3 regions of the Intestinimonas sp. HCP28S3_D6 genome follow, and region 3 is predicted to be linked to each of the others. Evidence: a T-box and tRNA genes for the amino acid it is inferred to sense, from the RefSeq annotation. Region 3 holds a T-box; the other regions hold tRNA genes.
What was found. The T-box of region 3 lies ahead of ACTNBK_RS02665 (glycine--tRNA ligase). A T-box ahead of a tRNA ligase gene usually reads a tRNA of that ligase, here a tRNA-Gly.
Positions count from the first base shown of each region.

Region 1: it encodes a tRNA-Gly, which carries the amino acid that the T-box ahead of ACTNBK_RS02665 (glycine--tRNA ligase) is inferred to sense. The anticodon was not compared.
Region 2: it encodes a tRNA-Gly, which carries the amino acid that the T-box ahead of ACTNBK_RS02665 (glycine--tRNA ligase) is inferred to sense. The anticodon was not compared.

Region 1 covers NZ_JBQHTM010000008.1:79,513-85,081, reverse strand. Annotated here, with positions in the region: gene ACTNBK_RS04705 (DNA gyrase subunit A) at 1-166, shown strand, start outside; gene ACTNBK_RS04700 (YitT family protein) at 198-1,067, shown strand; gene ACTNBK_RS04695 (lactate utilization protein) at 1,087-1,674, shown strand; gene ACTNBK_RS04690 (hypothetical protein) at 1,655-2,779, shown strand; tRNA gene ACTNBK_RS04685 (tRNA-Gly) at 2,832-2,907, shown strand; gene ACTNBK_RS04680 (GDSL-type esterase/lipase family protein) at 3,176-4,084, shown strand; gene ACTNBK_RS04675 (RNA polymerase sigma factor) at 4,106-4,612, shown strand; gene ACTNBK_RS04670 (DUF3298 domain-containing protein) at 4,602-5,456, shown strand.
Region 2 covers NZ_JBQHTM010000003.1:52,314-57,882, forward strand. Annotated here, with positions in the region: gene ACTNBK_RS01905 (YlmC/YmxH family sporulation protein) at 1-150, shown strand, start outside; gene rpsB (30S ribosomal protein S2) at 339-1,073, shown strand; gene tsf (translation elongation factor Ts) at 1,164-2,081, shown strand; tRNA gene ACTNBK_RS01920 (tRNA-Gly) at 2,394-2,467, opposite strand; gene ald (alanine dehydrogenase) at 3,029-4,147, opposite strand; gene pyrH (UMP kinase) at 4,421-5,143, shown strand; gene frr (ribosome recycling factor) at 5,145-5,569, shown strand, end outside.
Region 3 covers NZ_JBQHTM010000004.1:107,914-113,482, reverse strand. Annotated here, with positions in the region: gene ACTNBK_RS02685 (DegV family protein) at 1-632, opposite strand, end outside; gene ACTNBK_RS02680 (MarR family winged helix-turn-helix transcriptional regulator) at 648-1,112, opposite strand; gene rpsT (30S ribosomal protein S20) at 1,304-1,567, opposite strand; gene gpr (GPR endopeptidase) at 1,767-2,678, shown strand; T-box leader at 3,165-3,375, shown strand; gene ACTNBK_RS02665 (glycine--tRNA ligase) at 3,436-4,857, shown strand; gene ACTNBK_RS02660 (LTA synthase family protein) at 5,455-5,569, shown strand, end outside.

The DNA.
Region 1 (5,569 bases), on a different contig from region 3:
CGTGGGCGTCATGACCCTCAAGCCCAAGTACAGGGTGGAGGGAGCCGCCCCCCTGGACCAGACCCCCATCCAGAACGCCGCCCGCTACCGGGCCCGGAGCCTGCCGGTGGCCGGCGCCCTCCTGAAGGAGGAGGACCGGGGCGAGGAGCAGATGAGCCTGCTGTGATGGAAGATCCCAACTCCCTCTGGAGGTAGTTATGAAAAAGACCCTGCGCAAGACCCTGCTGGCCTATGTGTGGATCACCCTGGCGTCGGCGATCTACGCCGTGGGCTTCAACTGGTGCTACGAGCCCAACCAGATCGGCTTCGGCGGCATCACCGGCGTGGCCCAGATCATCAACGCCTTCCTGCCCTGGGCCCCCATCGGCACCGTGGTCATCATCCTCAACGCCCCCCTCTTCCTGCTGGGGTGGCGGCTGCTGGGGGGCCACCTGCTCCTCTCCTCCCTCTACGCCATGTTCGTCTCCTCCCTGGCCATCGACGTGCTCCACGCCCTCTATACCTTCCAGCCTATGGACCCCATGCTGGCCACCATCTACGGCGGCGTGCTCATGGGGGGCTCCCTGGGCATCGTCTTCCTCCAGGGCGCCACCACCGGCGGCACCGACCTCATCGCCCGGCTGCTGAAGCTGAAGCTGGCCTGGCTGCCCATGGGCAAGCTCCTCATGGCCATCGACCTGGTGGTCATCGTGGCGGTGGCCCTGGCCTTCGGCAACGTGTACAGCGCCCTCTACGGCCTGGTGGCCCTCTTCCTCTCCTCCAAGGTGATGGACGTGGTCCTCTACGGCCTGGACACCGCCAAGGTGGCCTATATCATCAGCCAGGACCCCCAGGCCATCGCTCAGAAGCTCATCCGGGACCTGGACCGGGGGGTCACCATCCTCCAGGGCCGGGGCGCCTGGTCGGGAGAGGACAAGGAGGTGCTCATGTGCGCCTTCAAGCAGCGGCAGATCGTGGCCATGAAGCGCATGGTCAAGGAGGTGGACCCCGCCGCCTTCCTCATCGTCTGCGACGCCCACGACGTCATGGGCGAGGGGTTTCGGGAATATCAGCAAAACGACTTGTGATGTGAAAGAAGGGTGTCTTATGGCAGATCTCGAAAAGTTGCAGAAGAGCCTGGAGGCGGAGGGCTTTGCCGTCTCCCGCTTCGACACGGCGGCCCAGGCCGCCGATTACTTAGACGCCGCCCTGGACGGCAAGACCATCGGCATCGGCGGCTCCGTCACCGTCCAGGAGATGGGGCTGGGGGAGCGGCTGGCCAAGCACAACACCGTCCTCTGGCACTGGGGCGGGAGCACCCTCCAGGAGGCCGCCGGGGCCCAGGTCTACCTCACCTCGGTGAACGGCGCCGCCGAGACCGGGGAGCTCATCAACATCGACGGCACCGGCAACCGGGTGGCCTCGGGGCTCTTCGGCCACGAGAAGGTGTACTTCATCGTGGGCCGGAACAAGGTGGCCCCTGACTACGACGCCGCCCTCTGGCGGGCCCGGAACATCGCCGCCCCCAAGAGCGCCCAGCGCCTGAACCGCAAGACCCCCTGCGCCGCCAAGGGCGACCGCTGTTACGACTGCAAGAGCCCCGAGCGCATCTGCCGGGCCCTGGTGGTGTACTGGGAGAAGCCCACCAGCATGGACATGGAAGTGGTGCTGGTGGATGAGGACCTGGGCTATTAAGGGGCGCTTCGCCGCCCTGGGACTCACGGCCCTGGTGCTCCTCAGCGGCTGCTCGGCCATGCTGGAGCGGGAGTACCAGTCGGTGGAGCCCCACGTCCGGCTCAGCGTGGCCGAGGACGACTCCAACGCCGTGTGGGCGGAGACCTACTCCGAGCTCCAGAGCGCCATTCTGGCCCAGGTGAAGGCCGGCCAGGAGGAGGGCGTCATCCGCCTGCGGAACTGGAAGGGAGACGTGGAGGAGCAGCTCACCCGGGCCTGCGACGAGATCAGCCACTCCGACCCCCTGGGGGCCTACGCCGTGGACCGCATCCAGCACAGCTTTGCCCGCATGGTCTCCTACTACGAGGCAACCATCACCATCGACTACCGGCGCTCGGCGGAGCAGATCGCCGCCGTCACCACCGTCACCGGCAGCGGCGCCATCCGGGCCGAGCTGCTGGACGCCCTGGACGGCTTCGTCCCCGAGACGGTCTTTCAGATCAACTACTTCGACGAGACCCAGGACGCCGACTATATCCGTGACCTCATCCGGGAGGCCTACTACGATCTGCCCGCCGCCGCCCTGGGCATGCCGGAGGCCCAGGTGAACCTGTACCCCGATGAGGGGAGCCGGCGGGTGGTGGAGGTCCTCCTCACCTATCCCGAGGACGCCAGGACCCTCCAGGGCAAGCGGGTGCAGCTGGAGGACGCCGCCACCGACCTGGTGGAGCCCTACCGCACCGGCCTTGCCGACCGGGTGTTGGCCTCGGTGCTCTTCAGCGCCCTGGGGGAGCGCGCCAGAGCCGACGAGGCGGCGGGGGCTACCGCCTACCACGCTCTGGTGGAGGGAGCTGCCGACAGCGAGGGCATGGCCCTGGCCTATAAGGAGCTGTGCGACCTCACGGAGCTGCCCTGTCAGGTGGTGGAGGGGGATCTGGGCGGAGTACATCACTTCTGGACCATCGTCACCCTGGGGGAGGGGAGCTTCCATGTGGACCCCTCCCGGGAGGAGGGCATCCTCCTCACCGATGCCCAGATGGCCCAGGCGGGCTATACCTGGCCGGAGGGGGAATACCCCGTCTGCGGCGAGGCGGCCATCCCCACAGAAGAAAATGCGGAAAATTGAAAAAAACTATTGACAGAAGCGGCAGGTGTGGCTATAATATCATTTGTCGCTTGCAGGTGTAGCTCATCTGGTAGAGCGCCACCTTGCCAAGGTGGAGGTAGCGAGTTCGAGCCTCGTCACCTGCTCCAGCAAAAAACGGACTGCTTATGCAGTCCGTTTTTTTCATATCAAGACCACTGTCCTTTGGCGAGAACGCGCTGCCTCCACCACAAAAATGCGGTGTAGCCGCATTTTTTGCAATCCGGAGGTGCGGGGTCCCCGCAAAAGCGGCGCTTTTGTAGGGCGCGGCTTCCCAAATGCGCCCTCATGCCGACCTGAAACTTTTTCTCCCCCGTGAAAACTTTCCGCCCGCCCCTCCGTCTAACATACAGAAAGACAGAAAAGGAGGGGAGACGCATGGGCTATCAGCCGAAACGCTGCCAACGGAAGGTGCGGACCGCCCCAGCGCTGCGCCTGCCCGCCGCCGTGCTGCTCCTGGCGCTGCTGCTGGCCGGAAGCTGGTCGGTGCTCTCCGCCCATGTGAGCGCCCGTCACGATACAGATGACCTGCCCCGGCAGAAGGTGGAGCGGCAGGAGACCGCCGTGGAGACCGTGGCCCCCACAGTGACCGCTCCCGTGCCCGTGACGCCTTCCACGGCAGAGACTGCCGCTGTCCCGGCGGAAACGGACGCCGCCCAGGGCTATGACTATACCGCCCCTGTGCCCGAGAGGGAGCGGGTGGAAAACGACTGGTTCGAGGATGCCGCCTTTTTGGGGGATTCCCTCACCGACGGCCTGCTGCTGTACAGTGACATCCGGGGGCCGGCCAACCTCTCCTACAAGGGTCTCACCGTCCAGTCCGTCCGCACCGACAAGGTGATCCGGCTGAACGGTCAGAAGTACACCCCTCTGGAGGCCCTGGGGAAGCGATCCTACGGCAAGGTCTACATCCTGCTGGGCATCAATGAGCTGGGCTGGTACAACGACCAGCGGTTCTACAACTGCTATGCCCAGCTCATCGATCTGGTCCGGGCGGCCCAGCCGGACGCCCAGATCTATCTCCAGACCCTGCTGCCGGTGACGGCGGAGAAGTCGGAGAGCCATGAGTGGCTGAAAAATGAGAAGATCGCCGTCTACAACGACCTCATCGCCCAGCTGGCCGGGGAGAAGGGGGTCTACCTGGTGGACGCCCACGCCGCCCTGGCCGACGAAAACGACGCCCTGCCGGCGGATGAGAGCGTGGACGGGGTCCACCTTACCAAGGCCGGCTATCAGCGCTGGGCCGACTACCTCCGGACCCATACCGCGGCGTCGGAGACCTCATAACGGAAGGAAGCTGCCATCCCCTTGAGACAGAACGTCCCGGACAACCGCCAATTGCTGGTGGAGCATATTCTCAACGGACAGACGGATTTTTACCGCCTGGCGATGAGTTATGTCAAAAACCGGGATGCGGCCATGGATGTGGTCCAGGAGGCCATCGTGAAGGCCCTCAGCAAGGTGGACAGCGTCCGGGAGCCGGCCTATCTCAAGACCTGGTTCTACCGCATCCTCATCAACGAGGCCATGAACCACTTCCGGCGGAATCGCAACCTGGTGTCCCTGGAGGACGTGATGGTGGACCGGGCGGAGGAGCCCCGGGACCCGGGGGAGCGGCTGGACCTCTATGACGCCATCGACCGGCTGTCCTTCCCGGAACAGACCGTCATCAAGCTGCGTTACTTTGAGGACATGAAGCTGGAGGAGATCGCCCAGGCTACCGGGGCCAACCTGAACACGGTGAAGTCCCGGCTCTACAAGGCCATCCGAAAGCTCAAGGACATGACTGGAGAGGAGATCGACTATGCACCCTGAAATGGAACGGGCCAGGGCCCGCTATCGGGCTCAGGAGACGCCGGAGGAACTCTCCTTTATGGTGCGCGCCGCCATCCGGGAGGGGGACCGGCAGCGGAAGCACCGTCGGACCCTGCGCCGGAGCCTGGCCACCGCCCTGGCCAGCTGCGCCTGCTTCGTGCTGCTGGTCAACGGCAGCCCCAGCTTTGCACAGGCGGTGTACGAGGTGCCGGTGCTGGGCAGCCTGGCCAGAATCGTCACTGTCACCGAGTACACCGTCAACGACGACGACCGGGTCATCGATGTACGGCTCCCGGCCCTGGAGCACACCGGCCACACCGAGCTGGAGCAGAAGATCAATCAGGAGATCTCCGCCCGCATCCAGTCCGTCATCGCCGAGGCTGAGGAGCGGGCGCGGGAGGCCAAGGAGGCCTATGTGGCCACCGACGGCGACCCCAAGGACTATATGCCGGTCATCATCGACGTGGACTACGAGGTCAAGTGTCAGACCGACCAGTACCTCTCCTTCGTGGTGGAGAAGACCGAGACCCGGGCCAGCGCCTACACCGAGTTCTACACCTACAACATCGACCTGGAGACGGGCAAGGAGCTCAGCCTCCGGGACCTGCTGGGACCCAACTGGATGGAGATCGTCAACACCCAGGTGGCCCAGCAGATCGAGGAGCGGTCCCAGGACCCGGACAACATCTACTGGACCGCCGAGCAGGGCGGCTTCCAGGGCATTGAGGAGGACCAACCCTTCTACCTCAATGAAGATGGGCTCCCCGTGGTGGTCTTTGAGAAGTACGAGCTGGGCCCTGGTTCCATGGGCAATCAGGAGTTCGTCATCCAATCTGGTGATTGATCCAATATTTCTGCCTCCAAGCCGGACGGGCGGATACGGTTCTTCCATATCCGCCCGTCCGGCTTTTTCGACGGCAAATGAGGGAAAGGGTAAAAATGAGAAATTCTTAGTTT
Region 2 (5,569 bases), on a different contig from region 3:
GTGGTGCCGGGGCGCCTGCGGTTTTTCGGCCTGCTGGGCCGGGAGAAGGACCACGTCTTTCCCTGGTCGTCGGTACGCCGGTTCGGGGAGGATATCATCCTGGTGGAGGGCGGGTCCCCCGCCGCCATCGATGGGGCGGAGGACGCCTGAACCTGGATGGTAAAAAACAGGAAAAAATGGTTGCATTTCAGCTGCAACTGTGATAAAATACCCTAGCTGTGCGAAAAGGCACAGTATTACACACACCGTCCGGGATACGGCGTCCGGTGCCCTTCGGGGTGGACGTGCCGCAGATGAACGGGGTGGAGGTAATAACAATTAAAGGAGGAAACAAAACTATGGCAGTCGTATCTATGAAGCAGCTCCTGGAGGCCGGTGTCCACTTCGGTCACCAGACCCGCCGCTGGAACCCCAAGATGGCCACCTATATCTACACTGAGCGTAACGGTATCTACATCATCGACCTGCAGAAGACCGTGAAAAAGCTGGAGGAGGCCTACAACTTCGTCCGCGATCTGGCCGCCGGTGGTCAGACCCTGCTCTTCGTGGGCACCAAGAAGCAGGCTCAGGAGGCCATCAAGGAAGAGGCTTCCCGCTGCGGTGGTTACTATGTGAACGCCCGCTGGCTGGGCGGCATGCTCACCAACTTCAAGACCATGCGCGGCCGTGTGGACCGTCTGAACCAGCTCAAGAAGATGCAGGAGGACGGCACCTTCGACATGCTCCCCAAGAAGGAAGTCATGAAGCACCTGGGCGAGATCGCCAAGCTGGAGAAGTACCTGGGCGGCGTCACCGAGATGAAGAAGCTCCCCGGCGCCCTGTTCGTGGTCGACCCCCGCAAGGAGCGCAACGCCATCAACGAGGCTCGCAAGCTGAACATCCCCATCGTGGCCATCGTGGACACCAACTGCGATCCCGATGAGATCGACTACGTGATTCCCGGCAACGACGACGCCATCCGCGCCATCCGCCTGATCTCTTCCGTCATGGCCAACGCCATCATGGAGGGCAAGCAGGGCGAGGACAACGCTGCTGATGAGGCTGCCAAGGCTGAGGAGACCGCCAACGCCTGATCCGAGATCCTGACATTGGGCTTTTAGCGCCCGCCGGCGCGCGGCGGGCGCTTTTTTACAGAAGAAAAGAAATATATGGAGGTTATTGATATGGCTTTTACTGCAAAAGACGTGCAGACTCTGCGCGAGATGACCGGCGTGGGTATGATGGACTGCAAGAAGGCCCTCACCGAGGCCGACGGAAACATGGACAAGGCTGTGGAGCTGCTGCGTGAGAAGGGCCTGGCCGCTTCCCAGAAGAAGGCTGGCCGTATCGCCGCCGAGGGTATGGCTTACGCCGCCGTTATCGACGGTGTGGGCGTGGTGGTCGAGGTCAACGCCGAGACCGACTTCGTGGCCAAGAACGAGAAGTTCGTGGACTTCGTCAAGGGTGTGGCCGCCACCGTCGTGGCCAACAAGCCTGCCGACCTGGACGCCCTCATGGAGTGCAAGTATGCCGGCACCGATCTCACCGTCACTCAGCAGCAGCAGGAGATGGTTCTGGTCATCGGCGAGAACATCAAGGTCCGCCGCTTTGCTTTCTTCACCGAGGGTGTGTGCGTGCCCTACATCCACGCCGGCGGCAAGATCGGCGTGCTGGTGAACCTGGAGACCAGCCTCTCTGCCGAGCAGGTGGAGACCGTGGGTAAGGACGTGGCCATGCAGATCGCCGCTCTGAATCCCCGCTTCTGGGACAAGACTCAGGTCACCCAGGACGTGCTGGACGAGGAGAAGAAGATCATGATGGTCCAGATGGCCAACGACCCCAAGATGGCCTCCAAGCCCGAGCAGGTCCGTGAGAAGATCGTCATGGGTAAGCTCAACAAGTTCTACGCTGAGAACTGCCTGCTGCAGCAGGAGTTCGTCAAGGACAACAGCATGAGCGTGGAACAGTATATCGCTTCTTCCGCCAAGGCTCTGGGCGGCACCATCACCTTCAAGAATGCTGTCCGCTTCGAGAAGGGTGAGGGCATCGAGAAGAAGCAGGAGAACTTCGCTGAGGAGATCGCCAAGCAGCTGGGCAAGTAATTGTTGAGGCCATCCCCTGCATCTTAGCCTTATTGACCACTCAATCATGACTCGAAGGAGTCCAAGGTAATCGTAATGATTACCCTGGGCTCCTTATTTTTTGGAGACCTAAGGGAGATGAGGTGTCTTTGTGACATGGCGAAATACAGCATTATTCCGCTGTGCACTTTCTGAGTGTAATCCGTGTGTATTTGTCCGTCTTCTTGACCTCTGGGTCATCTCTGGCGGAGACGGAAATGCAGATAAGCTGAGGTTATGAAACCGTTGGGAATAAAAAATCCCGCAGCCATTACGGCTGCGGGATTTTTTGAATGGAGCAGGTGAAGGGAATCGAACCCTCGTGTTCAGCTTGGGAAGCTGACGTTCTGCCATTGAACTACACCTGCATCTCAGAGGGACTTTATTATTATAACATGGGCACTCATATTTTGCAAGAGGGGATTTTCCAGAGTTGGTTGATGAAATTCGGCATAATTAACAATTTATTTACATAAAATTTATGAAATATCCACATAGTTCTCTTGCTTTTTTACCATCGGACTGCTATACTAACTTCAAACAACCGGGAAGGAGGTATGTGCAGTGGAAAATGTTCGCGTGAAGCCCCTGGATGTGGATGATCTGATCTTTGGCGGCAGCGAGGAGCGGACCGTGAGTGAGCGGTAAGCCTTGTACCAAGAAAACCGCACCGGAAGGTGTGGCTTTTTTGCTGATAGAGACAATTTATTACCAGCGGGTCGGCTTTGGGCGATGGCGTCCAAAGCCCTTTTGCTATATAGAAGCACTGGTCTGTCTTAGGCAGACGGGTGCCTTATTGTATAAAGAAGACCACTTGCGGCGAAGTCCTCCTGTTCCTGTCCGTGGGCTGTCCGCACCGTTCGGCGCGTGAAAGGGCCGGGCACCACAGGTGCCCGGCCCTTTTCGTGTCCCGACACGGGGATTTTTGTTCAGAACAGCGCTTCAGAGGGGATGGAGGGAAGTCCCTGGATCTCTCCCACGGATGGAAGCGTCAGCTTGCCCATGTAGGTATTCAAGCCCTTGCGGAGGGTGGGGTCCAGCCGCATGGTCTCTTCGGCGCCGTGGTCGGCGATGGACCGGATGTAGGGCAGGGTGGCATTGGTGAGGGCAAAGGTGGAGGTGCGGGGGACAGCGCCAGGCATGTTGCTCACCGCGTAGTGAATGACCCCATGCTTGACGTAGGTTGGGTCCTGGTGGGTGGTGGTGTGGTCGATGGTCTCCACGATGCCACCCTGGTCCACGGCTACGTCGATGATGACAGAGCCGGGTCGCATCTGCCGTACCATCTCCTCGGTAATGAGCCGGGGAGCGATGGCACCGCCGGGAATGAGGACCGCGCCCACCACCAGATCGGCCCATTGGGTGGCTCTGGCGATGTTGTAGGGGTTGGAGGCCAAAGTGATAACACGGCCCTGGAAGAGGTCATCCAGGTAGGTGAGCCGCTCGATGGACACGTCTACCACCGTTACCTGAGCGCCTAGGCCCACGGCCATCTTCACAGCGTTGGTTCCTACGGTGCCGCCGCCGATGACCGCCACATGGGCGCTCTCCACACCGGGGACGCCGCCCAGAAGCACGCCCCGGCCGCCGGTGGTCTGCTCTAGCAGACGGGCACCAACCTGAATGGACATGCGCCCGGCAACCTCGCTCATTGGGGCCAAAAGAGGCAGGGAGCCGTCGGCGAGTTGGACAGTCTCATAGGCGATGCCGGTTACCCGGCTTTCCAGCATGGCCCGGGTCAGTGCACGATTTGGAGCCAGGTGAAGGTAGGTAAACAGCGTTTGTCCGGGACGGAGAAGGGCATACTCCTCCTCTTGGGGCTCTTTGACCTTGACGATCATGTCAGCCATACGGAAGATCTCCTCCGGGTCGTCGCAGATCTGGGCTCCGGCGTCGATGTACTCCTCGTCAGTAAAGCCGCTGCCCAGACCGGCACTGTTCTGGACCACCACTCGATGGCCTGCCCGTACCAGGGCATCGGTACCGGCAGGGGTGAGGGCGACGCGGAACTCCTGGGGCTTGACTTCCATAGGGATACCAATCAGCATAGAGTTTGCCTCCTTTCCTGCACACGAACGGTTTGACCAAGACCATTATAATATAGATTGCAGCGGTGGGAAAGAGGGAAATGGCAGAGAGATTTGATATGTGTATAAATTTTAAAAAATCTGACTGCCCCCCTATGCAAAAGGGAAAAGTTATATTAAAATAGGTACGACTGAGTAAACTGCGCCGCGGCTCTGTCCGTGGGCTGTTGCGCCGTGCCGGGACGAATCCGGACGCGGCCCAGGAATATAAGGATACGGAAGGGGATATTCTCTATGCCTGAACCGCAGTATAAGCGCATCCTGCTGAAAGTCAGCGGTGAGGCCCTGGCCGGAGACGCCAGCCGTGGGCTGGACTTTGACGTCATCGGCAGAGTCTGCGACGTGATCAAAAAATGTAATGAAGCCGGTGTCCAGGTGGGCATTGTGGTGGGTGGCGGCAACTTCTGGCGCGGCGTGAAGGACGGCGGCGACCGGATGGAGCGCACCCGGGCCGACCACATGGGTATGCTGGCCACCGCCATCAACGCCCTGGCCATTGCCGACGTGCTGGAGCAGAAGGGCGTGGATGTCCGGGTCCAGACTGCCATCGAGATGCGCTCGGTGGCCGAGCCCTACATCCGCTCTAAGGCCATTCGCCATATGGAAAAGGGCCGGGTAGTCATCTTCGGCTGCGGCACCGGCAATCCGTTCTTCTCCACTGACACCGCGGCAGTGCTGCGTGCGGCGGAGATCGATGCCGACGCCATCCTGCTGGCCAAGAACATCGACGGCGTGTACAGCGCCGACCCCAGAAAGGACCCCACGGCGGTAAAGTACGACAGCATCAGCTACGATGATGTGTTGGCCCAGCACCTGGAGGTGATGGACTCCACCGCCACATCCCTGTCCATGGATAACAAGATCCCTGTCATCCTCTTCGCCCTGAAGGACCCCGAGAACATTTACCGGGTGGTCATGGGCGAGAAGGTGGGCACCATCGTCAAGGAGGAGAAGTGAGATGAACGAGATCCTGAAGGAATACGACGTAAAGATGCAGAAGACCGTGGAGGTAGTGATCTCCGACTTCGCCAGCGTCCGGGCCGGTCGCGCCAACGCCGCCGTCCTGGATAAGATCACTGTGGACTACTACGGCAGCCCCACCCCCATCAACCAGGTGGCCGCCATTTCCTCTCCCGATCCCCGGAGCCTGCTCATCAAGCCCTGGGATGCCTCCATTCTGAAGGCCATCGAGAAGGCCATCCAGACCTCCGATCTGGGCATCAACCCCCAGAACGACGGCAGTTCCATTCGGCTAGGCTTCCCCCAGCTCACCGAGGAGCGCCGTAAGGAGCTCACCAAGCAGGTGAAGAAGTATGCCGAAAACGGCAAGGTGGCCATCCGGAACATCCGCCGGGACGCTATGGATAAGCTCAAGGCCAAGCA
Region 3 (5,569 bases):
ATCCACTGGAAGGCGCCCTTCCGGCCCCGGGACTTGGCCGCCGCCTCCACCACGCCGTCCCGGATGTTCAGGATGGGGGTGATGCCCAGCATGCCGCCCACCACGGCGGCGGTGCCCGAGATGCGCCCGCCCATCTTCAGGTACTTCAGGGTGCTCACCACCGCGTAGAACCGCACCCGCTTGGCCAGCTCCTGCACCTTTTCGGCGATGGTATGGGCGTCCAGACCCTGGTCCCGCAACCGGGCCGCCATCTCCACCAGCAGCCCCAGGCCAAAGGTCACCGTGGTGGAGTCCACCACGAAGATGTTCTCCTCGTCCACCATGTCCCGGGCAATCATGGCCGACTGGCAGGTGCCCGAGAGCTGGGAGGCAATGAACAGCCCCACCACCTGGTCCCCGGCGTCCACGTGGGCCTGGAACCGACGGGCAAACTCCTCCGGATTCACCTGGGCCGTGGTGGGCAGGGTCTCCGCCGTCCGCAGCCGGGCGTAAAATTCCTCGTTGCTCAGGTCGATGCCGTCCAGGAAGGACTCCTCCCCAAAATGGACGGAGAGAGGGACCACCTCCACCCCCAGGGCCTTTTGCCGCTCCGGGGAGAGATCACAGGTGCTGTCGGTGACGATGCGTACCATACTTCTTACCTCACTTTATGCTTCATTGGGATGCTCTTCCGGCGCGAAAAACCGGGCCAGCTTCCCCAGGGCCCCCACCAGGGCGTCACACTCCTCCGGCGTCAGTCCGTCCAGGACCTGCTCCACCATCTGCCGGTGAAATTCCCTGTGGGCTGCGTCCGCCTCACGGGCCAGCGGCGTGGGCAGAATCCGCACCGCCCGCCGGTCCTTCTCGTCCCGCTGGCGCTCCACGTAGCCCTTCCGCTCCAGCAGGTTCACCGCCGTGGTCAGCGTCCCCGCCGTCACCCCCTGGGCCGCCGCGATGGCCGTGGCACGGTTGTCCCCGCCGTGGTCCGCCACCCGGCACACCGTGTCGATCAGGTGGATCTCCCGCAGGGACAGCTTGGGGTACTCCGCCGTCAGGACCTCCTCCTCCCGGCGCAGGATCTGGTCAAAAACCTCCACCAGAAACTGATTGATCTTGGCGCCCCGCACCTCCATGCCGCCGCCTCCTTTTCTTTGAAGTTCAAAACATTGGCATTGTATCCGGTCTCGCTCCGCTTGTCAAGCATTTTTAGTTTGAATTTCAAATAAAGCATGGGTTTTTTCCTTTTTTCCAAAAAATGGTCCTCTATGGGCAGCAAAAAACCGCCTGCGCATGCAGGCGGTTTTCAGGCAATGATCTGTGCGCCTCAGGCCAGCTTGTTCAGCTTGATGGTCATGGCGCTCTTCTTGTTGGCCGCGTTGTTGCGGTGCAGCAGACCCTTGGCGGCAGCCTTGTCGATGGCCTTCACCGTGGCCTTGTAGACAACATCGGCCTCGCTGCGGTTGCCTTCGGCCACCACGGCGTCAAACTTCTTGATCTGGGTCTTCAGCGCAGACTTGGCCGCCTTGTTCCGGGCCGCCTTGGTCTCGTTGACCAGCACGCGCTTCTTGGCAGACTTGATATTCGGCAAACCAAACACCTCCTCCGATGGTATAATCATATCCACGGGACCTGCCCGTTCAGGTATCCATTTTAACAGAAGCTTTGAAAAAATGCAACCTTTTTTTTAAATTTTTTTGTTCTTTGGATAGGAAACTTGGATTTCGCAAAAAATAGGGGTCAAATGGCGATGCAGCCACTATATCTTGCGGAAGGGAGCGTGGTGATCCATGCTGACGCGGCGGACGGACCTGGCGGTGGAGGCGGAGGCTCTGGCCAGAGCGGGGCGGGAGACCCCGGCGCCGGAGGGGGTGCGGGTGCAGGAGGAGCGCCGGGAGGGCTGCCCGGTGACCCGGGTGGAGATTTTGGACGGCAGGGGGGAGGAGGCCCTGGGTAAGCCTGTTGGGACCTATGTAACGGTGGACCTCACCGGGCTGACGCGCAGGGAGGAGGAGGCCTTTCCCCGGTCCTGCCGGGCCCTGGCGGGGGAGCTCTCCCACCTGCTCCGGCGCTGTCGGGTGCCGGAAAAGGCCCCGGTGCTGGTGGTGGGCCTGGGCAACCGGGCCATCACCCCAGACGCCGTGGGGCCCGGCGCCGCCGACCACACCCTGGTGACCCGCCACCTCATCGACCAGGCCCCGGAGCACTTTGGGGACTTTCGGCCGGTGGCCGCCCTGGCGGCGGGGGTGCTGGGCACCACCGGCGTGGAGAGCGGGGAACTGGCCCAGGCGGTGGCGGGGAAGGTAAAGCCGGGCTGCGTCATCGCCGTGGACGCCCTGGCCGCCCGCAGCCTGGACCGCATCTGCGCCACGGTACAGCTCTCCGACACCGGCATCGTCCCTGGCTCCGGGGTGGGCAACCACCGCTTCGCCCTCAACGCCGAAACGTTGGGGATGCCCGTCATCGCCGTGGGGGTGCCCACCGTGGTGGACGGCGCCACCCTGGCCCTGGACATCCTGGAGGAGGCCGGCCGGGACGACCTGGACCCCGCCGCCCTCCGGGGGGTGGGGGGGAGCCTCATGGTCACCCCCAGGGACATTGACCAGCGGGTCAAAGATATGGCCAAGGTCATCGGCTTCGGCATCGACCTGGCCCTCCACCCCCGTCTCTCCGTGGAGGACGTGGAGCTGTTTTTGTCCTGAGGGGGAAGAGGCTTTAAACCACGCTGCTTTTTTTAATGGGGGAACGGCCTCCGGCGGGCCCCTTTCTGAATGACCAGAAAGGGGCAAAAGAGTCAGGCGGGAAGGGGGGGTTGCGATTTCCCCCCTACCCGACACCCAACCCCCTTAAAACGACCAAACACAGGGGGGAGCTGCGGCTCCCCCCTATTGGAAGTACCCCCCGGACTCTTCTACTGTTACGCCACTTGCACCGTCGGCTTACTCTGTAACGCCGCCGGTGCCCCAGCGTAGGGGCGGCCTGCGACCGCCCGCCGTGCCGGTGCGGGACCGCTTTTTCGCGGGGCGCGTCTGGGAAGCCGCGCCCCACAAATGAAACTTTCCCGTATCGGTACGGCGGGCGACCAAAGGTCGCCCCTACACAGGCAAAACAGTGTCCAAAACCGTGCTTTCTTTCCGTCCCAGCCCTTGACGGCGGGGAGAAAGGGTGATAAAATGGGCCCAAATCGGAAAAAGGCAGTGACCGGGAGGAGTACGCGAGGACCCGGACCGCAGAGAGGAGCCGCTTCGGTGCAAGGCTCCCGACGGTCCCGCGGAAGGCGCCCGTGAGCCGCGGAGCGGAAATGCTCCGCCGTCTCGTCCCCGTTACGGACCCAAGAGTGTGCGCCCTAAGGGGTGCAAATTCAGGTGGTACCACGGACCGTCAGCGTTCGCCCTGAGCCATAGGCTCAGGGCGTTTTCTTTTGCTTACCTTTATTTTTGTCATAAGGAGTGTCTCCCCATGAAAAACACCGAAAAGACCATGGAACAGATCGTAGCCCTGTGCAAGGGCCGTGGCTTCATCTTCGCCGGCAGCGAGATCTACGGCGGCCTGGCCAATACCTGGGACTACGGCCCCCTGGGCGTGGAGCTCAAGAACAACGTGAAAAAGGCCTGGTGGAAGAAGTTCGTCCAGGAGAACCCCTACAACGTGGGTCTGGACGCCGCCATCCTCATGAATCCCCAGGTGTGGGTGGCCTCCGGCCACGTGGGCGGCTTCTCCGACCCCCTCATGGACTGCAAGGAGTGCAAGGAGCGTTTCCGCGCCGACAAGGTCATCGAGGACTGGTGCCAGGAGAATAACTTTGACCTGGGCCACAGCGTGGACGCCATGAGCCAGACCCAGATGAAGGAGTTCATCGAGGAGCACAATATCCCCTGCCCCACCTGCGGCAAGCACAACTGGACCGACATCCGCCAGTTCAACCTGATGTTCAAGACCTTCCAGGGCGTCACCGAGGACGCCAAGAACACCGTCTACCTCCGCCCCGAGACCGCCCAGGGCATCTTTGTCAACTTCCAGAACGTCCAGCGGACCACCCGGCGGAAACTGCCCTTCGGCGTGTGCCAGGTGGGCAAGAGCTTCCGCAACGAGATCACCCCCGGCAACTTCACCTTCCGCACCCGTGAGTTCGAGCAGATGGAGCTGGAGTTCTTCTGCCAGCCCGGCACCGAGCTGGATTGGTTCAAGTACTGGAAGGACTTCTGCCACCAGTGGCTGCTCCAGCTGGGCATGAAGGACGAGAACCTGCGGCTCCGGGACCACGACCCCGAGGAGCTCTCCCACTACTCCAACGCCACCACCGACTTCGAGTTCGTCTTCCCCTTCGGCTGGGGCGAGCTGTGGGGCGTGGCCAGCCGTACCAACTTTGACCTCAACGCCCACCAGACTACCTCCGGCAAGGACATGACCTACTTCGACCAGGAGAAGAACGAGCACTATATCCCCTACGTCATCGAGCCCTCCCTGGGCGCCGACCGCGTCACCCTGGCCTTCCTGGTGGACGCCTACGACGAGGAAGTCGTGGACGCCGAGAAGAACGACGTCCGCACCGTCCTGCGGCTCCACCCCGCCCTGGCCCCCTTCAAGTGCGCCGTGCTGCCCCTCTCCAAGAAGCTGGGCGACAAGGCCCGGGAGATCCAGGCCGAGCTCTCCAAGTACTTCATGGTGGACTACGACGACGCCGGCTCCATCGGCAAGCGCTACCGCCGCGAGGACGAGATCGGCACCCCCTACTGCATCACCGTGGACTTCCAGACCGTGGGCGACGACAAGACCCCCGCTGACAACTGCGTCACCGTCCGCGACCGCGACACCATGGAGCAGGTCAGAATCCCCATCGATCAGCTCAAGGATTATATTGCCGAGAGAGTGGCGTTTTAAGGAATTGCCCACCGCGGCCGGGCGTAGGGGCGGATCATATCCGCCCCTACCCCAGCTTTACGGTGTGGTTTGGCGCGCCGAGTCGTCGCGCCCCACAAACAGCACAGCACCACGGGCGCGTCTGGGAAGCCGCGCCCCACAATAGAAGGAACATCAGGCAGCGCCACCACGCTCCGACACCCACCCGCGCAGGCGGCGAAAAAATGTGGGATAGGACCACGGCTTTTCCCTGTTCCACCGAGGTAGTCACCTGTGGACGGTGCTGGTCCTCTACGGGGCGTAAAGACGTGCCGCCGGATTCCTATTTGGAATCACCTAACCCGCACGGGAGCCCCTTTTTCTTTGGATTCCAAAAACCGTTCTTTTTCCAGCAGGGAAAAAGAAACGGTCTTTGACCGTCTCTCCTGTCCTTTCACGTAACAGAAAGAAAATGAGACGTAAACCACGCTTAAAGTCCCCCCTCATCCGCCCCAGTGTGCGCACTGGGGCACCACGGGTTAAGGAAGAAGTCATTTCTTCTGACTGTCCACCGGACAGTCAGACCCCCGGGGGAAGGCTCTGTTTGTTCCCCCTTTCACAGACAAAAAGGAATCAGATATGAAAAAAATCCCCCTCTTTCAGCGCCATGCCGACCAGTCCTGGCCGGCGTGGAAAACCGCCCTCTTCTGGGTCTGGAACCTCTTTTGGGGCCTGTGTGCCACATTGGGAGTAG